2 regions of the Rahnella sp. PAMC25617 genome follow, and region 1 is predicted to be linked to the other one. Evidence: predicted binding sites of a transcription regulator. Region 1 holds the regulator's gene; the other holds the start of a gene.

What was found. The regulator PhoB, encoded in region 1, activates phosphate uptake and scavenging genes when phosphate is short. The targets are predictions, from matches to a motif close to CTGTCATAAAACTGNCNNAT.
Region 2: ACM615_RS15260 (heavy metal response regulator transcription factor) is a predicted target of PhoB. The motif match lies at 2,221-2,240, and genes of this name have one in related genera.

The regions. Positions count from the first base shown of each region.
Region 1 is NZ_JBOCUM010000006.1:881,945-893,024, reverse strand. Features, by position in the region: gene rdgC (recombination-associated protein RdgC) at 1-694, opposite strand, end outside; gene mak (fructokinase) at 905-1,825, shown strand; gene ACM615_RS10200 (ABC transporter ATP-binding protein) at 1,887-2,708, opposite strand; gene ACM615_RS10195 (ABC transporter permease) at 2,705-3,469, opposite strand; gene ACM615_RS10190 (ABC transporter substrate-binding protein) at 3,481-4,494, opposite strand; gene sbcC (exonuclease subunit SbcC) at 4,731-7,979, opposite strand; gene sbcD (exonuclease subunit SbcD) at 7,976-9,214, opposite strand; gene phoB (phosphate response regulator transcription factor PhoB) at 9,452-10,141, shown strand; gene phoR (phosphate regulon sensor histidine kinase PhoR) at 10,164-11,080, shown strand, end outside.
Region 2 is NZ_JBOCUM010000012.1:39,437-50,516, reverse strand. Features, by position in the region: gene ACM615_RS15265 (heavy metal sensor histidine kinase) at 32-1,465, opposite strand; gene ACM615_RS15260 (heavy metal response regulator transcription factor) at 1,458-2,132, opposite strand; gene ACM615_RS15255 (hypothetical protein) at 2,346-2,969, shown strand; gene ACM615_RS15250 (cytochrome b/b6 domain-containing protein) at 3,009-3,650, shown strand; gene ACM615_RS15245 (molybdopterin-dependent oxidoreductase) at 3,643-4,407, shown strand; gene ompX (outer membrane protein OmpX) at 4,574-5,101, opposite strand; gene rhtA (threonine/homoserine exporter RhtA) at 5,588-6,496, shown strand; gene ACM615_RS15230 (fasciclin domain-containing protein) at 6,726-7,289, shown strand; gene ACM615_RS15225 (sigma-70 family RNA polymerase sigma factor) at 7,354-7,935, shown strand; gene ACM615_RS15220 (anti-sigma factor) at 7,932-8,609, shown strand; gene dps (DNA starvation/stationary phase protection protein Dps) at 9,065-9,568, shown strand; gene ACM615_RS15210 (ABC transporter permease) at 10,222-10,998, shown strand; gene ACM615_RS15205 (ABC transporter ATP-binding protein) at 10,995-11,080, shown strand, end outside.

The sequences.
Region 1 (11,080 bases):
TGGTGACCAGTTTGCCATTTTCGATATGCGTGGCGATTTCGTCACTGACCAGCGCCTGTTTTTTACAGCGGATCACGCCGCCTTCTTCCAGGATCGCTTTCAGCTCAGCTTCATCCTGTAAGGTGAAACCGGCAGGTGTTTCGCCTGAACGTACCCATTCGGTCAGCGTCAGCTCGATCGGGCTTTCCATGGTCAGCGGCACCACCGGCAGCGAACCGAGGCTTTTACGCAGCAGCGCCAGCATATCTTCGGCTTTCTTGGCGCTGGCGGCATCGACCATGATCAGGCCGTTAACGGTATCAATCCACATGAACGTCTGGCTGAAGCGGCTGAATGCGCGCGGCATCAGGCTGTGCAGCACTTCATCTTTCAGGGAATCTTTTTCGGTCTTTTTCAGCTTACGGTGCTGTTCGCCTTCGAGCTGATCAATTTTGGCCTGTAACTCTTGTTTGATAACCGGAGAAGGCAGAATTTTTTCTTCTTTGCGTGCGCAGATCAGGATCTGCCCGCCGTTGACGTGAGTCAGCGCGTCGCCACCGTGAGAACCCATCGGTGAAACCCAGCCGGTTTTCGCCATATCCTGGCTGCCGCACGGGGTAAAGGTGAAAGCACTAAGCTGTTTTTCCATTTCGTCAGCAGATAACGAAACTTCACGGCTCAAACGGTAAACCAACAAATTCTTAAACCATAACATGGCGTTATCCCTGTCCCGGCGCACTCGTGGTACGCTGAATAAATGAATGCAGGGCGGCATGATAACCAATTGAGCGCCGGTCGTCGTTAAGAAATCGCCGTGGCCTGTAACATTGCATAACAGCTTATTCTGGTGACAGAGGCCACTGGCTTCTAAACTGAACAGACTCAGAAAAACTGACCCTGCAGGACATAAAAAGGAGAATAAAACGTGCGAATTGGCATTGATTTAGGCGGCACAAAAATAGAAGTCATTGCGTTATCGGATGAAGGCAAAGAGCTGTTTCGCAAACGGGTCGATACGCCGAGAAATGACTACGAGCGCACACTCAAGGCGATTGAAGGGCTGGTGCTGGACGCCGAGAAAGGCACCGGACAGCGCGGCAGCGTGGGGCTGGGGATCCCCGGCACGTTATCGCCGTTTACCGGCAAAGTGAAGAATGCTAATTCGGTCTGGCTGAACGGTCAGCAACTGGATGAGGATCTGGCGCTGTTGCTCAAACGCGAAGTGCATATTGCAAACGACGCCAATTGCCTGGCGGTTTCCGAAGCCACCGACGGGGCAGGTGCAGGCCGCCACACTGTATTCGCCGTGATTATCGGCACCGGCTGCGGTTCCGGCATTGCGCTTAACGGCGTGGCGCACGCGGGCGGCAACGGCAACGCAGGCGAGTGGGGCCACAATCCGCTGCCGTGGCAGGATGAGGAAGAAATCCAGTTTGCCCGCGAAGTCCCGTGCTACTGCGGAAAATCAGGCTGCGTCGAAACGTTTGTTTCCGGCACCGGATTTGCCGAAGACTACTTCCGTCATTCCGGTCAGCGTTTAAACGGCGCAGAGATTATTGCGCTGGTTGAGCAGGGCGATGAAACGGCGGAACTGGCGCTGGGTCGTTATGAGCGTCGTCTGGCTAAGGCGCTGGCAAACGTAGTGAATATTCTCGATCCGGACGTGATTGTCTTCGGTGGCGGCATGAGCAACGTCGATCGCCTGTATCAGACCGTGCCACTGCTGGTTAAACAATGGGTATTTGGCGGGGAATGTGAAACGCCGATGCTCAAAGCGGTTCACGGTGATTCGAGCGGAGTGCGTGGCGCTGCCTGGCTGTGGCCGCAATCGCGTTTTGCGTTATAAGTTCTTCATCAATTTTCAGGGGGCAGAGTTTGCGCCCCTGATTTCATTCATAATCCAGCAGTTAAAGCGCCATCTCCCGTTTAAACACGTCCAGCGTGTGCGCCTTCACGCGGATAAATTCCGGGTGGCTCATGATTTCAGAACCACGCGGACGCGGCAGGTCAAACGGCACAATTTCTGCAATCTGCGTCGGTCGCCGTGTCAGCAGTAAAATCTCATCCGCCAGAAACACTGCATCCTCGAGATCATGCGACACAATCAGCATGGTGACGCCAGTCGCCAGCTGCACTTCCTGCAATTTATCGCGGATAAACAGCGTCATCTCGAAATCCAGCGCCGAGAAAGGCTCGTCGAGGAACATCACTTCCGGACGCGTCGCCAGCGCCCGCATGATGCACACGGTTTGCTGCTGGCCGCCGGAAAGCTCATACGGATAGCGTTTCAGGTCGAAGCGGATATCAAACATTTGCGTCAGTTCTTCGACCCGCGCATTGACGTCCGCTTTGCTCATGCCGTGTCGGATCAGCGGATATGCGATATTGGCGCGGGCACTCATCCACGGAAACAGCGCGTCGCGGTAGTTCTGAAACACATAACCGATGGTGGTCTGCGCCAGCGTTTTGCCGTCGAACAGAATGTCGCCTTTATCCACCGGGATCAGCCCGGCGATCATGTTCATTAACGTCGATTTACCGCAGCCGTTCGGGCCGAAGATCGACACGATCTTTCCACGCGGTAAGTCGAGATTGAGATCGGTATACAGCGGCTGTCCGGCAAACGCCTTGCTCAGTCCGCGGATCGTCACATGGGTATCCGGGCGCGTAGCGTACTGCGGCAACTGCGGGCCTTTATAATCAGGGTTTAGCGAGAGAGGTTGCGTCATGCTTTGCTACTCCAGTGGACGGTTTTTTTCTCGATCAGCAAAAAAGCCAGGTTCAGCAGATAACCCAGCGCGCCGGTGATCAGGATCGAGGCGTACATGTCTTTGATGTTAAACACCTGCTGGGCATCGATGATCCGGTGGCCGAGGCCGGTTTCCGATCCGATGAACATTTCAGCGACGATCACGATCACCAGCGCAATCGACACACCGGTGCGCAGGCCAACGAAGGTTTGCGCCAGGCTTTCCATCAGCAGAATGTCTTTAAAAATATGCCAGCGGGAAATTCCCATCACTTTGGCCGCCATCAGCCGGGTTTTTTTGGCATTCATCACGCCGTACGCGCTGTTAAACAGGATAACCAGCACCGCGGCAAAGGCGGCGATGGCAATTTTATTGGCATCGGTAATGCCGAAAATCAGCATAAACAGCGGGATCAGCGCTGATGACGGCGTGGAGCGGAAGAAGTCGATCAGAAATTCCAGGCTGCGATAGATCTTTTCATTGCTGCCTAAAATGACGCCGAGCGGCACGCCTATCACTGCGGCAAAAGCAAAGGATACCAGCGTGCGGTAAAGGGTTGCGCCGATGTCGGTGCGCATGGAAGCATCGAAAAATGACTGGAACATGTAGCCAATCGTCTCGACGGGCGAGGGCAAAAGCACCGGGTTCAGCCATTTTGCGCTGACGGCCAGTTGCCAGAATAAAAACAGCAGCACAGGGCCGACCAGCGGCAGTAACCTTGAAGACCAGCGTGAAGTCATCCTGTTTCTCCTTATCCTTTATAAATCAGCGAAGCGACATCCACCGGTTTGCTGAAGATTTTTCTTTCCGTAAAGACGTCATAAAATTTCTGGAACCATTGCAGGTTGTCGCCTTTTAAATCGGGATACATCACAAAGCCCGGCAGCGGCACCTCTTTCACCAGCGCCGGTTCTATGCTGGTGTAACCGGCGACGTTTTCGCGAGCCTTGTCAGGATGCGCCGCAATGAATTCCACCGCTTTCTGATAAGCGGCAATAAACTTTTTGGTTTCTTCCGGTTTGCTGGCGATAAAACTGGAGTTCAGCGCCGCGGCGCCGCCGAACCAGGGCGCGTCTGCATTGCCGAGCACGTATTTAGAAATGACGCCGGTTTCCAGCGTGCGGGAAAGGTTTTTCATGCGCCCGACGGTGCCGGTGGGTTCGAGTGTATACACGCCGTCAATTTGTCCGGCGGCCAGCGCAGGTGCGTGCTGCCCGACCGGCAGTTCGATCACTGAAGGATTAGTGAAACCATTTTTCTCCAGAATGATCTTCGCCATCGTCACGTTCTGGATCCCCGGCCCGCAGGCGATCTTCTTACCTTTCAGATCGCTGATCGCTTTCGCAGTGCTGTTCAGCGGCACCAGAAATTCATCCAGAACCAGCTGATGATTGGACGGATTCGAGCAGATGATTTTGAACAAATCCGGTGAGGTGATAGCCCCCAGACCCAGCGCGCCTGTGGCCGTGCCGTTAGCGCACCCGTGGATCCTGCCGGTAATCATCCCCTCGACAATTTGCTGTGCGCTGGCGAATTTAACGCCTTTTACATTCAGTCCGGCTTCTTTAAAAAAGCCCTGTTCCAGCGCCACATATAACGGTAAACCGCCGACAATCGGCCAGTAACCAATGCGGATTTCATCGTCATCAGCTGCAAAGACCGAGGTCGGGATCATACCGCCAAGCGTGGAGACGCCGCCGGTGATGGCGAGCCATTTCATCAGCTGGCGGCGTTTTTTATCGACTTCAGGTTTGATGTTATTCATGGGCGGTTCCCTTAACGGTTATGCAGGCGCTGCAACTTGTACTGCAACTTGTATACATAACGTTAAGCACAGGGCGTGCCAGTTTGTCGGCAGGAGGGAATAAGCGGGAATTCAGCGGGTTGGGAACAATGAGCGCACTGCGCTGGTGCGAATTTTGCGCAGTTGCTCACAATCAGGATCCATTGCGGAGCAGATGGCTAGCAATTTACCCGCCAGTTGCTCCGCAGGATAATCTGTCAGACTTTAAACTCACTGCTCAGGCGGCTGACGCCCAGACCGTTCACCTTAGTCACTTTGATTTGCACCGGAATACGGTCTTTCATCGCTTCCACATGGCTGATCACGCCGATGGTTTTACCCGAGGCATTCAGGCTGTCGAGCGCGTCCAGGGCGGTGTCCAGCGTATCGGCGTCGAGTGTGCCAAAACCTTCGTCGAGAAACAGCGAGTCGATGCGGGTTTTATCACTGACCAGATCAGACAGCGCCAGCGCCAGTGCCAGACTGACCAGGAAGCTTTCACCGCCGGATAAGGTGCGGGTATCGCGCACGGCGTCCGCCTGCCAGGTATCGACCACCTGTAATTCCAGCGCATCGCTGGTTTTGCGCTGCAACAAATACCGCCCGTGCAGTTTTTCGAGCTGAAGGTTCGCCAGATACACCAGATGGTCGAGCGTCAGTCCCTGCGCGAATTTACGGAATTTTGCGCCGTCGCTGGAGCCAATCATCTGATTCAGATAACCCCAGTCATCGCAGGTCAGTTGCGCCTGGGCAATCTGAGCAATCAGCGCCTGTTGTCCGCTGTGGCGTAATGTGTCACTTTCCAGCTGGTTTTTCACTTCGCCCAGACGTTGCTGTAAAGCTTTCAGCTGTTGCGTCAGTTCTGCCAGCTGCGCTGTCAGAACGTCAAGATCGCTTTCTGTTTCACTCAGATGAGCCGGGCGGGCAAGACGATGTTTTTCGAGCTGCTGACCGGCATCCGCCAGTAACGCCTGCGCCTGCGCCAGTTGTTGTTGCAGATTTTCTTTGCGTTGCTGAAGCTGCTGACGGAGTGCGTCATCCAGCAGCGCCAGTTTCACCGCGGCTTCATTGGCAAATCCGCTGGCACTCAGCGCCTGTTGCCACGCCTGCTCCGCCTGCGTCAGTTGTTCTGTTGCCTGCAACTGTTGCTGTTGCGTGCTCGCCAGTTGCCCGGCCAGCTGATCGCGCTGTTCCTGCGCTTTTTGCAATGCGGTTTGCGCGTCACTGACCGCTTTTTCTGCCGCCTGTTGTTGCTGATGTAAGTGCTCGCGAACCTGCGCCACCTGGCGGTTGCCGAACAGTTCAAGGCGTTGAGCAGTCAGTTCTGAAAGGTTTTTTTCGCCTTCTGCAAACAACTTTTGCAGCCGTTCGACGTCTTGCTGAGATTTCGCCTGCGTCTCTTCCAGCCGGGTAACGCGTTCGGTCAGCAATGCGCTTTGCTGCTGCACTTTCTGCTGCGCGTTCAGTGCGTCATTCAGGGCATCTTTCGCCTGTTGCAGCGCCCGGGCCAGCTGTTCGTGCTGGCTAATCAGCGCCTGCGATTGTTGTTCTTCTTCATCGCGGGCAGTCAGCCATTGAGTGATGTCGGCGGTATCATGTAGCGTAAACGTCAGGTTCAGCGGTGCGCTGAGCTGTTGCCAGTTTGCGGTATGCGCATTCAGTTGCTGCTGGTCTTGCTCCAGCTGGATTTGCAGCCGCGTTTGCTGTTCTTTCAGACTTTTAATTTTTGTTGCCAGTTCGATACCGCTGGCTTTTACCGCATCGAACTCCAGTTGCATTTTCTCGAGGCGCTGCGCCGTTTCAGAAGGTTTGACCTCCTGATAATGTTCAATCGCCGGATGCGATGTGGAACCGCACAGCGGGCAGGCTTTGCCGCTTTGCAGATTCGCACGTTCGGCTTCGAGGCTGACGATCAGCATTTCCTGTTTATGCAGTGCCTTAACGTCGTTGAGATGCTCCAGCTGTTTCTGACATTGCAGGCGGATGGTGCCCAGACGCTGTTCTTCTTCAGCCAGTTGCGTCTGATACTGAACGAAATCTTTTTGCTGTTGCTGCACGCGCTGATTCAGCTGCGGGAAAATTTGCGCGAGTGAAAACAGCTGTTGCCGCACCGGACGCAGCTGCGTGAGTTCGGATTGTCGTTTCTGCAATGCTGCCAGCGGGTGCTGTTTTTCCAGCTCAGTCAGACGCTGTTGCGCAGTGTTGAGTGCGCCGGTCAGCGCGGTCTGGCGGGTCGTATGCTGGCGGCTTTCTTCGTCCAGCTTCTGTCGTTCGGCGGTCATTTGCACCAGCGTCGCGTTATGCTCACTGACAAGTTTCTGCACATCAGTGACAGACTGCTGTGTTTCAGTCAGTGATTTACGCAAACGGGTGATTTCGCCATCCAGCGGCAGGATTTTTTCTTCGATCAGCGTTTGGGTCTGACGCTGTTCTTCCGCCTGTTTCTGACGTGCCGTTTGCGACTGCTCCACAGCCAGATTCAGCGGCGTCATTTGCGCGATTTGCTGTTCCTGCTGCTGCGTCAGGTGCGCCAGTTGCTGCTGAAGACGTTGCGATTCATCCTGACAACGCTGGCGATCGTTGAGCAACGGACGCAGTTTTTCTGCCGGTTCGCTGCGCGCCAGTTGCTGTAACTGCGGCGCGGCGGCCAGATTTTCCTGCTCGGCGGCGGTCAGTTGTTGCTGAGATTGCTGCTGTTTTTGCTGCACCTGCTGCCACTGTTGCAGCCAGTTCAGATCCTGCTGGCGCTGTTGCGCCTGCTGACTGAGCGTGATTTCCTGCGCGTTCAGTTCAGCAAGTTGTGCTTCAAGCGTCTGGCGCTGTTCTTCGCTGAGCAGTTCGATCCCGGCCATGCGCTGGTGCAGACCATCAAGCGTTATCCGCGCTTCTTTATGTTGCTCAAATACTCGCTCAGACAGCAGCCCGTAAATTTCGGTGCCGGTCAGTTCCTCCAGCAGTTCGGCGCGGTCATTGGCATCGGCATTCAGGAATGCGGCAAATTGCCCCTGAGACAGCATCATGGATTTGGTGAAGCGACCGAAATCCAGCCCGGTCAGTGTGGCGATGGCATCGAGTTTATCGCGCACTTTATCGGCCAGAATTTTGCCGTCGGCCAGCAATGCCAGCTCTACTTTCGGTGCCTGCAGATTGCCGTCCGGCGAGTTTTTGGCGCGGCGCTGACTCCAGAACGCGCGATAACCGACGCCTTTGACTTCAAACTCCACTTCGGCCAGCGATTCGGCGGTGTGGCGCGTCATCAGCTCGTTCTGGCTTGGCGTGATGTTCAGCCGTGGCGTCTGATGATACAGCGCCAGACAGATGGCATCGAGCAGGGTGGTTTTCCCCGCGCCGGTCGGACCGGTGATGGCGAACAATCCGTTGCTGGCAAAAGGCTCAGCGGTGAAATCAATTTTCCATTCGCCTTCCAGCGAGTTCAGGTTTTTTAAACGCAGGCTGAGAATTTTCATTGTGCGCTGTCCTCCGCATTCTGACCGCTGGTGACCTGTTCAACAACCTGCGCAAACAGCGTGCGCATCCGCGCCTGACGCGGTTCGTCAGGATCCGGTTCCAGTGCCAGCCGTCTTTCAAAGACGTCACTGACGCTCAGTTCGCTGAGTGTCTCTTTTTCCTGTTGCTCAATGCGGTTGATACGCTGTTCTTTACTGCGGCGTAAAAGCACCACTTCTACTGGCAAATCTGCCGTCAGCGCCTGAATGCGGCGCTGAATATCACTGAGATAATCCTGCGTGGCGACTTCAATATCCAGCCACACCGGTTTGGCCGGATCGCCGCCTTCGAACTGCGCCAGTTGTTTTTCGATTTCTGCCAGCGAGCCTTTGATTATCTGCATGGGCTGGAAAACGGGAATTTCCAGCGTGTCGATGGCGTTGAGCGTCGCGCCCTCAAAGTCCAGTAAGTACACACTTTTGGCTTTACTCAGTTCATCAAAACTCAGCGCAATCGGCGAACCGCTGTAACGGATATGTTCGGTTTTGGCGACGCACTGTGCGCGGTGAATATGGCCAAGTGCCACGTAGTCGACCGGCGGAAACGCCTGCGCCGGGAAGGCATCGAGCGTGCCTATATAAATGTCGCGCACGGAATCGGAGGTGCTGACGCCAACCGTGGTCAGATGGCCGGTGGCAATGATCGGTAGCGAAACGCCGAGTTCGTCCCGTTTGGTCTGCGCGGCCTGCCACAATGCGTCATAATGCGCGGCGATGGCTTCCTGTAATGCCAGCTGTTTGTCGCTGCCGGATTGTCCCGCCTGACTGGCGAGCAAATCACGCGGACGTAAAAAGGGTATAGCGCAAAGTACCGCGCCAGGTTTTCCGTCACGCTGGTTGAGCACCAGAATCTGTTCTGAGAGGTTTTCGCCGACGGTCGCAATCACCCGCGTATTCAGGCAGGAAAGCAGCTCACGTGATTCATTAAGCGTGGCGACAGAATCGTGATTCCCGGCCAGTACAATCAGCTGACAGCCGGTTTGTTGCAGTTCGACGACGAAACGGTTGTAAAGCTCTCGGGCATAGCTGGGCGGCGAACCGGTATCGAATATATCGCCTGCCACAATCACGGCATCTACCTGATGTTGCTGCACCTGACCGGTCAGCCAGCGCAAAAATGCCTGATGTTCGGCGGCGCGGCTTTTGGTGAAAAAGTACTGGCCGAGGTGCCAGTCTGACGTGTGGATCAGGCGCATGAGACTCCCGTATGGATCTGGATGACGACAATGGGGCAAAGTATAAACGTCGGCGGGGGACGCTGTCCCCGATAAATCAGACCAATTTCAGCGAGATGGCAGCTGAATAGAAGAAATGTCTCTGTCATATTTGACTGTAATGAACCATCATTTCTATTCATAAATCTGTCACAAAACTGACGCATAATGGCGCCCGCAATCAAATAAAAGATCGCTAACCTATTGGCAGGACCTACGATGGCAAGACGTATACTGGTGGTTGAAGACGAAGCTCCAATCCGTGAAATGGTGTGTTTTGTACTGGAACAGAATGGCTATCAGGCAGTAGAAGCTGAAGATTTTGATTCAGCCGTTGGCCAGCTGGTAGAACCTTACCCTGAACTTATCCTGCTCGACTGGATGTTACCCGGCGGTTCCGGTATTCAGTTTATCAAACATCTCAAACGTGAAGCGCTGACCCGCGAAATTCCGGTGATGATGCTGACCGCCCGCGGTGAAGAAGAAGACAGGGTGCGCGGCCTGGAAGTCGGTGCCGATGATTACATCACCAAACCGTTTTCTCCAAAAGAACTGGTTGCCCGCATTAAAGCCGTGATGCGACGCATCTCGCCAATGGCGGTGGAAGAAGTGATCGACATGCAGGGTTTAAGCCTGGATCCGTCGTCTCACCGTGTGATGGCCAACGAGCAGGCGCTCGATATGGGGCCGACCGAATTTAAATTATTGCACTTCTTTATGACCCACTCCGAACGTGTTTACAGCCGCGAACAGTTGCTCAATAACGTCTGGGGCACTAACGTTTATGTGGAAGATCGCACGGTAGACGTGCATATTCGTCGTTTACGTAAAGCGCTGGAAACCAGTGGACATGACAGAATGATCCAGACTGTTCGTGGAACCGGATACCGTTTTTCAACGCGTTATTGAGTCCCCACAGCGGAGAATCTGTGTGCTAGAACGTTTGTCATGGAAACGATTGGCCGGTGAATTCTTTCTCTTTTGCCTGCCCGCGTTAATCCTCGGTATCTTCGTCGGCCATTTCGGCTGGCTCCTCTTTGCGTCGCTGCTGGCGGCGCTGGGCTGGAATTATTACAACCAGCTCAAACTCTCTCACTGGCTGTGGCTTGACCGCAGCATAACCCCGCCGAATGGCCGCTGGAGCTGGGAGCCTTTGTTTTACGGGCTAAACCAGATGCAGATGCGTAACCGCCGTCGCCGTCGCGAATTAGGTCAGCTCATTAAACGTTTCCGCAGTGGTGCCGAATCATTACCCGATGCGGTGGTACTGACGACGGAAGAGGGCAATATTTTCTGGTGTAACGGGCTGGCGCAAGATTTGCTCGGTTTCCGCTGGCCGGAAGATAACGGACAACACATCTTTAACCTGCTGCGTTATCCCGAGTTTCGTACCTGGATCCAGACCCGTGATTTCAGCCGTGCCCTGAATCTGCAACTCAATAACGAGCATTACGTCGAGTTTCGCGTTATGCCTTATTCCGAAGGGCAATTGCTGATGGTGGCGCGTGATGTTACGCAGATGCGTCAGCTCGAAGGTGCGCGTCGTAACTTCTTCGCTAACGTCAGTCATGAACTGAGAACCCCGCTGACTGTATTGCAGGGATATCTGGAAATGATGGAAGACGCCAAGCTGGAAGAGCCGTTTCGTACCAAAGCGCTGGACACCATGCAGGAGCAGACGCGGCGCATGGACGGGCTGGTCAAGCAGCTGCTGACATTGTCGAAAATCGAAGCGTCAGCAAATATCGATATGCACGAGAAAGTCGATATTCCGGTAATGCTCGGCATGCTGGAGCGCGAAGTGCAATCTTTAAGCGGTGGCCGTCACGAAGTGGTGTTCCGTGTAAA
Region 2 (11,080 bases), on a different contig from region 1:
GACTCATTTTTTGAAATCTGTTGAGCAATTATTAAGAATCTTTGTGACCCGTATCAGGAAAGGACAGCGTGAAGCGCGTCTCTCCCTGCGCTGAACTTTCAACACTGACACTGCCCTGATGCAGCGCCATAATGGCCTGAACAATCGATAAACCGAGCCCGCTGGAACTGCCACCTTCACTGCGCGATGCATCTGCACGATAGAAACGGTCGAAAAGTTTTCCGAGCTTATCTGCCGGTATCGGATCGCCCTGACTGATAACGTGAATATCCATGCCTTTATCATGAGGTTCGGCGCGTAATACCACTTCGGTTCCTTCACGGCCATAACGCACCGCATTGGCAACCAGATTACTCAGCGCACGCTGGAACAAAATAGCATCCGCGTGTAATACACCGCGCCCCTCGCCATGCAGGGTCATTTCCCGCTCTTCTGCCAGCCCTTCAAAATATTCCTGGATACGCGTAATTTCTGATGAAACATCAATGCTGGTTATGGTGAGAACCGACCGCGCATCCGAAGCACGCGCCAGAAAAAGGATGTTTTCGACCATCCGCGAGATGCGTTCCAGTTCTTCCATATTGTTAGCCAGCAGCGTTTCATATTCTTCAACCGTGCGTGGCTGATACAACGCCACCTGACAATGCCCCATCAGCGCGCCCACCGGCGTGCGGATTTCATGGGCCAGATCAGCGGAAAACTGCGTCAGGCGCTGATAACCTTCCGCCAGCCTTTCCAGCATATCGTTGAAAGAAAGGATGAGTTGCTGTAATTCCTGCGGCGCTTTGTCGGTACTCAGGCGCGTCGATAAGCTGGCCGGATGGATTTGCGTCGCTTCCCGCGCCATATTGCGCAGCGGCCTCAACCCGCGGCGGATGACCAGATAACCCAGTGCGGCAATCAGCACATACGAAAACAACACTGCGCCAATAATTTCCCAGCGGAAGGTTTCTAACAGGCGCGATTCTTCGGTCATGAAATGGCCTGCGGTAATTTCAACCGTGCGTCCGTCCTGAATTTTTACCGCAGCACGGGCAAAACGCACCGGCGTGCCATCTGGCGCCTTTTGCCCGTGAACCGTTTTCAGCGTCAGCGGCTGCCCTTCGGGGACCGCGGCAAACGGCGGCAAAACAAGGTGTGAAGGATTGACGTTGATTAACGGCGGTTCACCGGAAAGGCTGAAGGTCAGAATATCGCGCTCATTGCCGAGCATATTTTCAAACAGGCCGGGATTACGGCTCAGCTGTGACAGCGGGAATTCATTCGCCAGCAGATGGCGAAAATACTGCACGCGCCCGCTGACCTGATAATCCGCACGGCGCACCAGTTCTTTGTCCATCGAATAGTAGAGATAAAAGCCCACGGCACTGACCACCAGCGAGGCCAGCAGCGCAAAAAGTAATGTGGCGCGCAGCGTCAGCGACATGGCCCGTGCAGGCTTTTTAGCGGAGGTTAAATCAGTCATTGCGCACTTCACAGACGTAGCCGATGCCGCGCACGGTGTGGATCAGTTTCAGCTCAAAGCCACGGTCAACTTTGGCGCGCAGACGCTTAATGGCGACATCCACCACGTTTGTATCACTGTCGAAATTCATATCCCATACCTGCGAGGCGATCATGGTGCGCGACAGCACTTCGCCTTCGCGACGCATCAGCAGCTGCAACAACATGAATTCTTTATTGGTCAGCGCGATGGTCTGATCCTGACGGGTTACGCGACGGCGCAGCACATCCAGATGCAGGTCAGCGACCGAGTAAATATCCGGCTCACGCGCTGCCGGACGGCGCAGCAACGTGCGGATACGCAATACCAGTTCGGTAAAGGAAAACGGTTTGATCAGATAATCGTCAGCGCCCAGTTCCAGCCCGTGGATGCGATCCTGCACTTCATCACGTGCGGTAAGAAACAGCACCGGCACGTCGCTTTTCTTGCGCAGAACTTCCATCACCTGCCAGCCGTCGAGGCCGGGCAGCATGACATCGAGGATCACCGTGTCATAGCCCTCTTCCAGCGCCAGAAACAGGCCATCGGCCCCGTTACGCGCCAGATCGACGCTGTAACCGGCTTCGGTCAGCCCTTTTTTCAGGTAATCGCCTGTACTGACATCGTCTTCAATCACCAGTATCCGCATTCAGGCCCTCAGCGCCGCAATACCATTCTCCCAAAGAATGATTCATGGGGAAGTTTATCAGTTTCGCCAGACACCTTTGATGACAATTTTGTCATCAATTTGTCATCAGCCAATCCCGGTTTATCGTCCACTCTTAAGGAAGCCATTCATCACTGGCAGGGTCAGTGATTCTTCTAACCAAATGAAATAACGCCGGAAACTGGAGAGTTAATAATGAATACCACCAAACGTCTTGCGGGTCTGTTACTGGGTTCACTGCTGATGAGCAGCACAATGGCATCAGCTTTTGCCGCCGATAACGTGATCAAACCAACACGCGGAACCATTGATTCTGTTAATGACTCATCAGTACAAATCACCACCCGTCAGGGCGAAAAGCTCGACGTTAAGCTGACGGATAAAACCCGTATCAACTCCGTCACCAAAGGCCAGATCAGCGATATCAAAGCCGACAGCTTCATCGGTACGGCGGCAGTACCTCAGGCCAACGGCACACTGAAAGCGCTGGAAGTTCACGTATTTGCGCCAAGCCTGCGCGGCAGCGGCGAAGGTTTCAATCCGTTTGAATCGCCGGACGGCAAAATCAACACCATGACCAACGGCACCGTCGGCAAACTGGTTAACAGCAATGGCCGCACGCTGACTGTGAAATACCATGATGCAGAGAAAACCGTTGTCGTTCCTGACGATGTACCGGTCGTTCTGCTGGCACCGGGTGACCGCAGTCTGCTGAAACCGGGCACCAAAGTCGTGCTGTTCGCGATGAAAGATGACAAAGGCTCCCTGGTTGCACGCGGCATTTCTGCGGGCAAAGACGGCGTTACGCCACCAATGTAATCCGGCCTGACGGCCTTACCGGACAACAGGAGTTTTTCCGTGAAACCTCAGCCCTCTCCACTTCGCAAACGCAGGGTGCATTCCTGGCCGGTGCGCATTTGTCACTGGATTAATCTGCTGGCAATGATCGGCATGGTAATGAGCGGCTGGGGGATTTATAACGCCGACCCGATTTTCTCGTTTACCTTTCCCCAGAGCACGACCCTCGGCGGCTGGCTGGGCGGCAACATCGCCTGGCATCTGGCAGTCATGTGGCTGCTGGCGGCCAATGCCCTTTTCTATGTGCTGTGGGGCATGTTCAGCGGCCATTTCCGCCGCGACTTTTACCCCTTTTCGCCGCGCTCCGTCTGGCGCGATACCGTTCGCGCGCTTACATTCAAACTTCCCCACAAACTCGGGCAGTACAACGCCGTGCAAAAACTGATGTACAGCGGCGTGCTGTTGCTCGGCGTATTGCTTTTGCTTTCCGGTTTGTCCATCTGGAAACCGGTACAGTTCAGCGGTCTGGTGTGGTTGTTTGGCGGTTTTGATATCGCGCGTTATGTGCATTTTTTTGCGATGAGCGGCGTGATGCTGTTCGTCATTATTCACGTACTGATGGTTCTGCTGGTGCCAAAAACCTTCGTGGCGATGCTAACCGGCGGCAAAAAAATAAGTACGGAGGAAAGCGCCGATGAGTGATAAATCACGCCGGCCAAAAATTATTCTTGAGCCCGATCAGCGCAAGCAACTGGTCAATATTCAGCGCCGCATGTTATTGCGTGGCGGTCTCACGCTGGGCGCGGTATCAATGCTCACCGGCTGTAATCTGCAGGACGGTGACGAAGTCGATAAAGTGCTGTGGGCGATGTCACGCTGGAATGACCGCGTGCAAGGCTGGCTGTTCAGCGGACAAAAACTAGCGCAAACCTATCGCGCTGACCAGATCACCACGCCGTTCCGCTTCAATGCTTATTATCCGGAATACAACGTGCCGGAAATAGACATTCCCAATTACCGGCTTGAAGTCTCCGGTCTGGTTCAAAAGAAAGCCTCGTGGACGCTGGAACAGTTACAGCGACTGCCGCAGGAAAGTCAGATCACCCGTCTGATTTGCATTGAAGGCTGGAGCGCAATTGGTCAGTGGAAAGGCGTGCCGCTGAAAACGTTTTTACAGCACGTCGGCGCAGATCTGACCGCTAAATACGTCGGATTCAAATGTGACGACCGTTATTATTCCAGCATCGATATGGCGACGGCGCTGCATCCGCAAACCATTCTGGCGCTGGATTTTGGCGGCAAACCGTTACCGCCGGATTTCGGTTACCCGTTACGCCTGAGAATGCCCACCAAACTCGGCTTCAAAAACGCCAAACACATCGGCGCGATTTTCGTTACCAACGAATATCCCGGCGGCTACTGGGAAGATCAGGGATATAACTGGTACAGCGGGATTTGAGTTGCCCGCTAAACCCCCTCCCGGCCTTCCCCTCGTAAGCGGCCAAGCTGCAAATAACGCTCCCGTCTCCACTACCCGCTGAAAAAAAGTCATAAAAAAACCGCTCAGTTGAGCGGTTTTTGTTTTCGCGGGTGTGTAACGACAAAGCGTTACGCAGGGCGAAGAATTAGAAGCTGTAACCCACGCCTGCGATCCAGGTACCAACATCAACACTGCGGATGCGGGACTGTTCGTAGGACACGTCCAGAGCAACGTTCTGGATTGGGTTGAACTGCAGACCAGCACCGTAAGAGAAGCCGTAATCGCTTGAATCGTATTTTTCACGGCTAGTAGATGCCGCTGATTCGTTGTACTGAGTTTTACCGTAACCCACACCCACAACACCGTAGATGGAAGCCCAGTCATTCAGACGGTAAGCTGGACCAGCAGTCAGACCGTAGTACTGTGCTTTACGGTAGTCGCCAGATGCCGGTGTGCTGTCATCTTCGATGTAGGTGAAAGAACCGATAACGCCCAGTGGGTTGCTATCTTGTTCCCAGCGGTATTTTAAGTTGAAGCCGTTTGCTTTGTTAGCAACGCCTTGCATATCACCCTGAGCATAACCAGCGGTAACGGTGCTGGTGTCAGCGAATGCGCTTGATGCGCCCAGTGCAACTACACAAGCTAATGCGGAAAGACATGCGATTTTTTTCATCATAACCACCTCAAATAAGAAACCAAAGTAACCTTCACGTTCCAAAATATAACAAAAACTAGTGTGAAACTCTGCCTCATTTAAGATGTCCAAAGCATCATATGGTGTAACAGGAAGTTTCCAGCACACCCTATCCATCTAATTTAATTGGGATTTTCGTCAAATAAACTATAAGATAAACTTATTGAACTTTTTGAAATTAGCAGATAATTCCTAATTATCTGGACAAAAAATGGACACTTTTCAGGCGTTTTTTCGCTTCTTTTAAAAAAACACGTTCTGAAAAAAACTTTTTATCAGGATTTTTTCTGTCCCGCTTTCCCTCTACACTGACCTTGCTTTACCTTTCTTTTCAAAACTATAAATCTAAAAGATTCTGAATTTATGGAATCACCTCAAAAGGCTCAAAGGATGACTCATTCAGGAAAGAACACGCCGGAAACGCAGACGACTCTGCCGCCTGCGACAAATAACAACAGCCCCCCGATCCCGGCGTTACCTAAAAAAGCGTCTCCCCTGGTGGCGATCCTGTTGCTGCTGATCGCCATGCTCTCATTACAGGGCGGCGCGTCACTGGCCAAAACGTTGTTCCCGGTAGTCGGGCCACAAGGCGTCACCGCGCTGCGACTGGGTATCGGCTCGATTCTGTTGCTGCTCTATTTCCGTCCGTGGCGCCTGAAAATGCGCGGCGGCAATCTGCGTTCACTGCTGATGTATGGTCTGGCACTGGGCTGCATGAATTATTCCTTTTATCTGGCACTGCGCACCGTGCCGCTGGGCATTGCCGTTGCACTGGAATTTACCGGCCCGCTGGCCGTGGCGATGTTTTCTTCACGCAGACCCGTCGATTTTATCTGGGTCGTGCTGGCCGTCACCGGATTGCTGTTCCTGCTGCCGCTCGGCCAGAGCGCGGGCGGTGTTGATCTCAAAGGCGCGTGTTTTGCGCTGATTGCGGGTGCGTGCTGGGCGATTTATATTCTTGCCGGACAACGAGCTGGCAGCAGCTACGGCCCCGGCACTGCCGCGATGGGCTCGCTGATTGCCGCACTGATCTTCTTCCCTGTCGGTGTCATCCAGGCGAAGACCTCCATATTCAGCTGGGAGATCCTGCCGCTGGGCCTGCTGATCGCCCTGCTCACGTCAGCTATTCCTTATTCACTGGAAATGATGGCGCTGACCAAACTGCCCGCTAAAACTTTCGGCACGCTGATGAGCATGGAACCGGCGATGGCGGCGCTTTCCGGCATTATCTTCCTCGGCGAGTTTCTGACAGGAACGCAGTGGCTTGGGCTGGCGGCAATTATCGCAGCCTCGGCCGGTTCGACGCTGACGATTCAGCGTAAAACAAAAATAGAAACGGTCGATATCGCCGGGAATAATCCTTCCGGTAAATAGCCTTTCGGCAAATAGCCCTGCGTTTTTCTGTCAAAAAGCCACGTTCATCCGACGTGGCTTTTTCTTTTCTGTTTGTTCTTTTCTGTTTATTCTTTTTTATCAATGCATTGCAAATTACTTTCATTAATTTCGATTTTTTATCGTTTTTCCTGCATCCAAAAGCGGGGGTCCGTTCGTATGTATAGATGTGAGGCAAGACCTTACCTACTCAACGACAAAGGACTACATCATGAAAACATTACTCCGTACCGCTATCTGTGCATCTCTTCTGCTGAGCACCGCGTCAATGGCTGCAATGATGTCCCAAAGCACCACCATGGTCGGTGGCGCTGAAATGTATCCTTCTAAAAATATCGTAGAAAATGCCCTGAACTCGAAAGACCACACCACCCTGGTCGCCGCCGTGAAAGCGGCGGGTCTGGTGGATACGTTGCAGGGTAAAGGCCCGTTCACTGTGTTTGCGCCGACCAACGCCGCTTTCGCTAAACTGCCAGCCGGGACTGTCGACAATCTGGTGAAACCGGAAAACAAAGCCACGCTGACCAGCATCCTGACCTACCACGTGGTGGCGGGTAAGTATGAAATGAAAGATCTGGAAAAACTGCTGAAAAAAGGCAACGGCACGGCGGAACTGAAAACCGTCAACGGCCAGCCGCTGTGGATCATGAATAATGGCCCGCACAATATTCAGCTGAAAGATGGCAAAGGGAATGTCGCCAATATCAGTACTTATGACGTCCAGCAGAAGAACGGTGTGATCGACGTCATTGATACCGTCCTGATGCCAAAATAATACCGACTATACTGAGGGCATGATTTCTTTATGAAACAGCACCTCAGTAAGTCAGGACGGGCGAATGCATGACAATTTTTTAGTTAAGCCAACACCAGAGAAAGCACAGGAAGTACAGCGAGAACTGATGAGCGCCATGGCCGTTGGCGATCGACAGGCATTTGAGCAATTGTACCGTCTGACGTCCCCCCGGCTGTTTGCCGTCGCGCTGAGAATGCTGCGACGTCATGCCTGGGCAGAAGAAGTGTTGCATGACAGCTATATCACCGCGTGGAACCGTGCCGGGTCGTATAATCCGGCGCTGAGTTCCCCGATGACCTGGCTCACCCATATTGTCCGCAACCGCGCTATCGACTGGATGCGCGGGAGCGACAACCAGTTAGAAGAACTGGATGACAACCTGGGAGAAAACGATGCCAGCGACCACGATGAACCCTTACAACGGTTGCAGCAGGACAGCGAAGCCAAAATACTGGCCGACTGTCTCGCGCACCTTCCCGCCGAACAGAGACAAAGCCTGACTCTTGCCTATTATCAGGGCCTGTCACACGGTGAGGTGTCATCGCATTTACAACAACCTCTGGGGACGATTAAAAGCTGGATCCGTCGCGCCCTGGATCACTTAAAGAGCTGCGCAGGCCTATGAAAAGCAGAAGCCATTATCATGCTGCCCTCGCGGCTGAATATGCGCTCGGCACCTTACGCGGCGCAGCGCGGATTCAGTTCGAGCAAAAAATGCGGGAAGATCCTGAACTGGCGGCTGAAGTCGCCCGCTGGCAGGAAGCTTTCACACAACTGGATAATCAGATTGTCCCGGTCATTCCGCCCGCTTCGGTGTGGAAGCGCATTCAGCACAACCTTGCATTACAACCGGCCAGATTACCGGTTCCCGTTAAAAGACCGGTGCGCACATATCTTGGCTGGGCGCTGGCCGCCGGGCTTGCGGCGCTGTTACTCATCCCGCGCCTTCTGGTGCAACCTGAAACGCCGACACCGGTGGCTGTTCTCGCCAGCAGTGCCGGTGCGCAGAACGGGCAATGGGTGGTGAGCGTGGATATGAGTACCCGCAGCCTGATGCTGACGCCGCTTAAGGCGCAAGGTATCGCCGACAACCATAGCCTGGAACTGTGGGCCATTCCGCCGGGCGGCAAACCCCGCTCGCTCGGTCTGCTGAATACACAACAACCGACACAACTGGCACTGGCGGAAAAGATGCCTGATCCGGGTTATACGCTGGCAATCAGTCTGGAACCGCGCGGAGGCTCACCGACCGGACAACCGACAGGTGCAGTGCTGTACAGCGGTGCTCTGGCACTTTGATTCACTGCGATACCCTGCGATAGACGTTATGAAATATAAAACGGCAGGCTTTTCCTGCCGTTATGTTTTCAAAAGAATAATTTATGCCAGTAACTATTTTCTGTGCATAAATCGTTTTCAGTGAATAAATGACGGCTTCCGTTGAAACCAGAGCCAGGATATATATCCCCACACGTCAGCTTACATTTAATAATATCTGACCGCTGTAATGAAAATTATTATCACTGGCATTTAATGATTTTCTCGCTAATATTTTATCTGTTCAGGAGGATTCCTATCCACCTTATAAATCAGTGTGATAAGGTGGTTCCTCAAATACGGAATTGTCTATTAGACAGATGCTATCGAAGCGATAGGAAATGCTGTCCTGCAAAATTTCGATTTATTGCTATACTGAATGCAGTTGAGAAACACGTTTGTAGCAATTAATTTTAATGAAACAAGGAGATATGAATATGAGTACCGCTAAACTGGTCAAAACGAAATCTTCTGAGCTTATTTATACACGCAACGATTTAGATGAAAGCGTCAAGCTTGATACTATCAAGGTGCTGAACCGTCTGGTGGCCGAATATATTGATCTGTCACTGATTATCAAACAAGCACACTGGAACATGCGTGGCGCTAACTTCATCGCCGTCCACGAAATGCTTGATGGATTCCGTACTGCAGTTATCGATCACCAGGACACCATCGCAGAACGTGTGGTGCAGTTAGGTGGCGTGGCGCTGGGTACCGTTCAGGTTGTTAACGATAAAACGCCGCTGAAAAGCTACCCGACCAACATCCATACCGTGCAGGAACATCTGAAAGCGCTGGCGGATCGTTTCGCCGTTGTCGCTAACGATACCCGCAAGGCGATTGGTGAAGTAGAAGATGAAGATACCGCAGATATTTTCACCGCCGCATCGCGCGACCTGGATAAATTCTTGTGGTTCATCGAATCAAATATCGAGTAATCAGATAATCATTATCGGGTATATGTTGCCCGATACCGCAGAATCAGGCTGCGGAACTCTGAGTGATTAATGCGAAAGGCCAGTGACGAAAGTCGCTGGCTTTTTTATGTCCGCTATCCAGCCCCGCTCCCCTCTTGTGAAAATTTGACTTAAAACCCGCCTCAGTCAGTAACTTTGCATCAGAATTTAATAATACCCCTGATGAATAGTTACAATTTCAACTAAATCCGCAACTTAAGTCAATGGAACCGGTTTCATTATCTTACTGAAAAACCGACAGTTTATTTATCTCCTCAGAGAATTCCTAAACCAATAGGCTGTATGAATGATTTAATACAAATTAATAGCTCAAAGCAATTTTACATAGGTGTGGTCACCCCTGAAACTTGCTGAAATATTTTTTCGCAACCTTTGCATTTTTGTGAAAAGGGTATCTCACTCTAACCTTATAAAAAATAGAGATATTTACCAGGGATGTTCCCCCGGCATCAGTCCTCTATACGCAACTTATGGATAAGTGACTCCCCCGCTCCTGACACATCTTTGATGTGTTATGCACAACCGACTCCCCACAATCCGACCCGTTCCTGAGCGCATTGGCTGCTGTAAGCCAGGGGCGGTAGCGTGGAAATGTTAAACACTGGAATAATCCGATGGCACGTAGTGGCTTAGAAGTTCAGAAGGCGGCGGTAAAAGCGCTGTTTTTGAGGGAAATTAAGACTCGTTTTGGTAAGTACCGGTTAGGGTATCTGTGGGCAGCACTGGAGCCGATGGCACATATGCTGATTATGATAGCCATATTCGGCTATATAATGCATCGCACAATGCCTGATATTTCATTTCCAGTTTTCTTAATTAACGGCATTATCCCTTATTTCTTATTTAGTAGTATAAGCACTCGCTCAATAGGAGCTATAGAGGCTAATCAAGGATTATTTAATTATAGACCCGTCAAACCAATTGATACTATTTTTTCGAGAGCATTACTCGAGAGCATTATTTATTCACTAGTATACATCTTAATGATGTCCATCGTTTTTATTTCTGGTGAAAACTTTAAAATAGTACATTTAATAATGCTAGTATTTACATGGGTTCTTTTGATAATTTTATCTTGCGGCATTGGATTAATATTTATGGTGATAGGTAAAACATTCCCTGAAACTGAGAAGTTTTTACCTATAATGATAAAACCCCTCTATTTCATATCTTGTGTTATGTTTCCTCTACACAGTATACCGAAAGACTATTGGCCATATTTATTATGGAATCCTTTAGTACATGTAGTAGAGCTATTTAGATCATCTGTTTTCCCTGGTTATGTTAGTGATGGTGTGAGTTTAAACTATTTAGCAATCTGTACATTAATAATCTTCTTTATTGGATTAGCTCTCTACCGTTCGCAAGAGGAGGCAATGCTCACATCATGATAAAAATTGAGGGGTTGACAAAGTCCTATAAAACACCAAAAGGAAGACATTATGTTTTTAGGGACTTAAACATAGAAATACC